2 regions of the Bacillus sp. UMB0893 genome follow, and region 2 is predicted to be linked to the other one. Evidence: riboswitches for the same ligand, from Rfam matches in the RefSeq annotation. Region 2 holds a riboswitch; the other holds the start of a gene.
The links. A riboswitch is a leader RNA that binds a small molecule or an ion and turns the genes downstream of it on or off. The one in region 2 is predicted to bind lysine.

Region 1: linked by a shared signal. The riboswitch ahead of CYJ36_RS09580 (aspartate kinase) and the one ahead of CYJ36_RS14375 (amino acid permease) in region 2 are both predicted to bind lysine.

Annotation. Positions count from the first base shown of each region.
Region 1 covers NZ_PKLB01000003.1:336,086-339,291, reverse strand. The annotation lists gene uvrC (excinuclease ABC subunit UvrC) at 1-1,271, shown strand, start outside; lysine riboswitch at 1,339-1,519, shown strand; gene CYJ36_RS09580 (aspartate kinase) at 1,650-2,882, shown strand; gene CYJ36_RS09575 (YslB family protein) at 3,042-3,206, opposite strand, start outside.
Region 2 covers NZ_PKLB01000006.1:151,233-154,438, forward strand. The annotation lists gene CYJ36_RS14365 (M3 family oligoendopeptidase) at 1-767, opposite strand, end outside; gene CYJ36_RS14370 (twin-arginine translocase TatA/TatE family subunit) at 916-1,092, opposite strand; lysine riboswitch at 1,324-1,502, shown strand; gene CYJ36_RS14375 (amino acid permease) at 1,644-3,056, shown strand; gene CYJ36_RS14380 (CBS domain-containing protein) at 3,093-3,206, opposite strand, start outside.

The sequences.
Region 1 (3,206 bases), on a different contig from region 2:
TGGCACCTTGTGTTTATCAAGTAACACCTGAGCAAAACAGGCAAATGGTCGAAGAAATGACCCGATTCCTGAATGGCGGTTTTAAGCAAATTAAAGAAGAACTATCTAAAAAAATGCTGACTGCTTCTGAGAACTTAGACTTTGAACGGGCGAAAGAGTATAGAGATCAGATCGTGCATATTGATGCGACAATGGAAAAACAGAAAATGACCATGAATGATTTTGTGGATCGCGATGTATTTGGCTACTCCTATGATAAGGGCTGGATGTGTGTTCAGGTCTTCTTTATCCGACAGGGGAAATTAATTGAACGGGATATCGCAATGTTCCCGCTTTACCAGGAACCAGATGAAGAGTTCTTAACATTTCTCGGCCAATTTTATTCAAAAAACAATCATTTTCTTCCGAAAGAAATCCTTCTGCCTGACAGCGTAGACAATGAAATGGCAGAACAGCTTCTGCACGTTACTGCTATTCATCCGAAACGGGGAAAGAAGAAGGATTTAGTGCTGCTTGCTCATCAAAATGCAAAAATTGCGTTAAAAGAAAAATTCTCACTCATTGAACGGGATGAAGAAAGAACGATAAGAGCGATCGACCAGCTTGGAGAGAAAATGGGTATCTATACTCCTGCAAGAATTGAAGCTTTTGATAACTCCAATATTCAAGGAACAGACCCTGTATCAGCAATGATTGTGTTTATAGACGGCAAGCCTGCAAAAAAAGAATACCGAAAGTATAAAATTAAAAGCGTACAGGGACCAGATGATTATGAATCCATGCGAGAAGTTGTACGAAGAAGATATTCAAGGGTTCTTAAAGACGAGCTGCCGCTTCCTGATTTAATCATTATTGACGGGGGAAAAGGGCATTTGGCCGCTGCCCAGGATGTTCTTGAAAATGAGCTCGGTTTATCTGTTCCAGTCGCAGGATTAGTTAAAGATGATAAGCACAGGACCTCAAACTTATTGTTGGGAAGTCCGCCAACTGTCATTGAGCTTGAGCGGAACAGCCAGGAATTTTATCTTCTTCAAAGAATTCAGGATGAAGTGCATCGTTTTGCGATTACTTTCCATAGACAGACAAGAGGGAAAACTGCCTTTCAATCCATTTTGGATGATATACCTGGTGTTGGAGAAAAGCGCCGAAAAACACTATTAAAGCATTTCGGTTCTGTGAAGAAAATGAAAGAAGCCAGCCTTGATGAGCTGATTGCAGCAGGTATGCCCGCAAACACGGCACAGCTGATCTTAACAAAATTGCAAGAATAGATTGCATGAATCGAAAATCTTTGCTACAATTCTAACTAATTTCATAACCAGATCGTTTAGTTCGTTAAATGATGGTAGAGGTGCGACCTTCAAGAGTAGCTCATCAGAGGAAAATGGATTCCTGTGAAGCTGGGTGAAAGGGAAGAGTCGCCGAAGTGATAATAGAGCCATTTCTTTTATTGCTGGTTTTGCGTTAAACAAACGTAAAATTGTCAAGAAGATGTTTTTCTTGGAGTGCTATCTCATTGTATGAATGAATTCCCAATATTCGTTTATGCAAGCAATGAGATAGAGAATCTCATTGCTTTTTTTGCGTTTTCTGAGATTCTCCCTTTTACCTGCTGACGATCAAACATACTAGAAAGGTGAGAGGCTGATATGGGATTAATTGTACAAAAATTTGGAGGAACATCTGTTGGATCTCCTGAAAGAATTATGAATGCTGCACAAAGAGTAATTGAAGAGAAAGAAAGAGGCAATGATATCGTAGTAGTGGTTTCGGCAATGGGAAAAACAACCGATCATCTAGTTTCTCTTGCAGGAGAAATCAGCAGTAAACCGAGTAAGCGTGAAATGGACATGCTCCTTACAACTGGTGAACAAGTGACCATCTCTCTTTTAACGATGGCTCTTCAAGCACAAGGCTTTGATGCAATCTCCTATACTGGCTGGCAGGCTGGAATTCAAACTGAACATATTCATGGCAATGCAAGAATTACTGGGATTGATTCTGAAAAAATAAAAAATCAGCTGCAGAAGGGAAAGATTGCAGTTGTTGCCGGATTTCAAGGATTTGCAGACGGGAGTGAGATTACGACACTCGGACGAGGCGGTTCAGATACAACGGCTGTTGCACTGGCAGCTGCCCTGCAAGCTGATAAATGTGATATCTACACAGATGTAATGGGAGTCTTCACGACCGATCCCCGTTTAGTGAAAACTGCAAGAAAGCTTGACGGCATCTCCTATGATGAAATGCTCGAGCTTGCTAATTTAGGTGCTGGTGTTTTACATCCGCGAGCAGTTGAATTTGCAAAAAATTACGGAGTTCCTTTAGAAGTCAGATCCAGTTTAGAATCAGAAAGCGGCACGTTAATTGAGGAGGAAACAATGATGGAACAAAATTTAGTAGTAAGAGGAATCGCGTTTGAAGACCAAGTATCAAGAGTGACTGTTTGCGGATTGCCTAATAATTTATTGTCGCTTTCCACTATCTTTAAAACACTGGCAAGCCATGGACTTAATGTTGATATTATTATTCAAAGTTCAACGGACAGCAACACAGCATCATTATCTTTTTCTGTAAAAACAGGTGATGTAGCAGAAACAGTCGACGTTCTTGAAATGCATCAGTCAGAATTGGGCTTTGAAAAAATAGAATCGGAAAATGGTCTGTCTAAAGTATCAATTGTTGGTTCTGGCATGGTTTCAAATCCTGGTGTTGCAGCAGAAATGTTTCATGTGCTTGCACAGGAAGGAATCGAAGTTAAAATGGTCAGCACTTCTGAAATCAAGGTATCAACGGTTATAGGGCATGATGATATGGTAAAAGCAGTGGAAGCCCTGCATGATGCCTTTGAATTATCCAAACAGCCTGCACCGGCCGTATAAAAAACTTCGCACAGATAGTTGTTTTCCTTAAAAATCCTGTTCATTTCTAATAAGTTGTATAGAATCATCGGCAGAAAACAGGTTTAACTTCCTAAAAAGGATTTCTGTCTTAGAAAAGTGCAAAAAAATTAAAGGGGTGGGCCGCAATGACCCATCCCTTTAATCATTGTTAAATTCCATATCTTTGTAATCCCATTTTACTGTAAAGACAACTTTATCCGCCCGTTTTTTCACTTGTTCATACGTTTCAGTAATTTGCTTATTCATGCGCTGCAGCTGCTGTGCTAAAAATCCTGCTTCCAGCTGGAAGGAAGGCTCTTTCAT
Region 2 (3,206 bases):
TCACTCAGTACATCATCCCAGCCCCGCTTTTCATATACATTTAAACGGAATCCAGACAAATGATTAAGCGTATGAGCGAATAAGTCTGCCTGGCTTCCCCATGCTTTTTCCCATTCATTGAAGACTGATTGTCTAACAGAACGATCTCCATTGGAAAACTTATTAGCCGCCTGGCCAACTGACAGCTCTTTCATTTTCCCATCTTCCTCAAACGGTATTTTCACTTTAGAAACAAGCGTATCATAAAGCTGGCCCCATGCATGATAACCATCAACTGACATCGCATTGATTATCGTTTCCTGTTCAATCGGCAGCTTGTTCTTTGCTTTGCCGCGCCGTTCGCTTAGTGCAAATTTCAATTCAGCCAATGTTTCAGAATTCACAAGCTCAGTCCAAACAGTATCCTCAACTTGTACAAGCTTTTGATCGAAGATTGCCAGGGCATTTTGAAATTGAGAACTTAATTGAGTAATCTTACCTCTTAGAATGGAAGCATGTTTATCATTTGTATTTTGGGCCTGTAAACAGCCGACAAAGGCCCCTGCCTGTCTCATCCGTTTGGCAATTCCCTGAAATTTCTCAAGTATCTCGTCTAAATAGACGCTATCTGCTGCAGATTGAGGCACTTTTAGATGTTCTGCCTGATCCTTAAACGCAGGAACATCCAGTGCAAGCTCCTCTAAATATTTTTTGAAGGCTTCTGACCCGCTTCCACCCTCAAAAAACACATCCAAATCCCATGTCTCAACATATGTAGCAGCTTTCATTGCCATTCCCCCTCGTATGTATTTCGGAACACTAAATAATTCCTCACTTGTCATTATAAAACAATTAACGAAAAATTTGTACAATTTAACCGGTTAATGGCAAAAAGAAAAAGGCATGACGATGTGTCATTGCCTTTACGAGTTTTATTTATTTTACTTGTTTATCTGATTTCGCATCATCATCGTCCATAAGTCCTTTAGTAGCATTCTTAAACTCCCGTAACGTTTTGCCTGCAGCTTTTCCTAATTCAGGCAATTTTTTCGGTCCGAAAAGAAGCAATGCAACAAAGACGATCAGCATTATTTCGCCGAATCCCAAGTTCATCATGAACCCTTCTTCCATAATAATTTTTACAGAAAATCGAATATATTAAGAAAACGCTATCTTTGTAAATTATAGTCGATATCACCGTGAATTGCAAAATGAAGTTTCCGTAACAGCAGGATCTATTTTAAAATGAAAGTTTTGGAAATTAGCAGTTTCTCTTGACATCTTTAAGAGGAATTGTTAACTTTAGTTTACTAAAATAATAAATCAAAATCCTCACTATAATCTCGGTGAGGTAGAGGTTGCGCCAATTATGAGTAGATTGCAAGAGGCTAGTGGAGCTGTTGACTGCAAATCCGAAAGGACTTGGTGCCGAAGTTTGAAACAACCGCTTTGTTTCATGCTGGGACAGTATCGAATAGGTGCTGGACTGCCGCAGAGTTGATCTGCGGAGTGCTATCAGGAGATTATCGTGAGTTTTTGTGTATGTATTTGCGCATGGACTTGTTCCATGTGCTTTTTTGTTTGTCCGAATGGATCGGTTTAACTAAAAAATACACACACTAATGATGCAGCCATTTTTATGGTTCTATATAGGAGGTTTTACAATGAAGCAAAAAAAATGGGGATTTTGGCTTTTAACAGCGTTTGTTGTTGGAAACATGGTTGGGTCAGGGATATTTATGCTTCCAAGCACATTGGCTCAGACAGCAAGTCCGCTTGGAGTCACTACCGCTTGGGTCGTAACGGGATTTGGTGTGTTAATGATCGCACTTGTTTTCGGAAACTTATCGATTCGCAGACCTGATCTTACGGCTGGTCCGCAAAGTTATGCAAAAGCATTATTCGATTCACCTAAAAAAGGCAAAGTCGCCGGATTCAGTATGGTTTGGGGATATTGGGTCGCGAACTGGATAAGCAATGTCGCGATCATCACTAGTTTTGCAGGATATCTTTCTACATTCTTTCCTATTATGTCTGACAAATCGATTTTATTTTCAGTCGGTTCACAGGAAATTCAATTAGGAAGAGCAGTCACATTTATTGTTTGTACATTCTTGCTTTGGGGCACTCATACCATCCTTATAACGAATATGAATGGAGCTGGCAAACTGAACTTTGTCGCTACAGCTTCTAAAGTAATTGGATTTATGCTTTTTATTGTTGCTGGTTTATTTGCACTGGAATCGGCATCATTTGGAGAATTTTATTTTCCGGTAGAAACAGAGCCTGGCGTGACTTTTGGTCTGACAAATCAAGTGCAATTCGCTGCGATATCTACATTATGGGCATTTGTAGGGATTGAGTCTGCTGTCATTCTTTCAGGTCGGGCCAAATCTCAGCGTGATGTAAAAAGAGCTACGATTACTGGCTTAATCATTGCTGTGTTCATCTATATGATAATCACACTTATCACAATGGGTGTACTGCCGCACGATCAGCTGCAGGCATCTGACAAACCATTTGTAGATGTACTGTCTGTGATTATTGGCGATGCAGGTGCAAATGCAATGGCGCTTTTAGCTGTCGTATCCTTGTTTGGTTCAACGATCGGCTGGATTTTACTTTCATCTGAAGTGCCTTTTCAAGCGGCAAAATCGGGTATCTTCCCTGCTTTCTTTGCTAAGACAAATAAAAAAGGAAGCCCAAGCAATGCTTTGCTGATTACAAATTTAATGTCTCAAATCTTTATTTTCTCAACCATTTCGGGAACTATCAGTGAAGCTTATACATTTTTAACAACATCAGCAACACTTGCGTATCTTTTCCCATACCTTGTATCCTCTATTTTCTTCTTGAAGCTGATTGCTAAAGGAGAAACATATGATGTGCTGAAAGGATCACGTGTAAGAGACGGAATCATTGCCTCATTCGCCTGTATTTATTCGGTATGGGTGATTGTGACTGGAACAGCTGATTTAAAAACATTTGTATTAGGAGTCGGCCTTTTCTTGGCAGGGTTTGTAATTTATCCATTTTTGACGAAATATATGAAAAGACAAGATTCCAGTTCACTATAATGATGAACGGCTGCATATTAAATGCAGCCGTTTTTACTATTCTTTTTCCACCCCAAAAAGCTGATTAGCACAATATTCGATGATTTCTCTTCTCCTTATAATCCCAATAAATATCCCTTGATCATCCACAACTGGGACGAAATTTTGCTC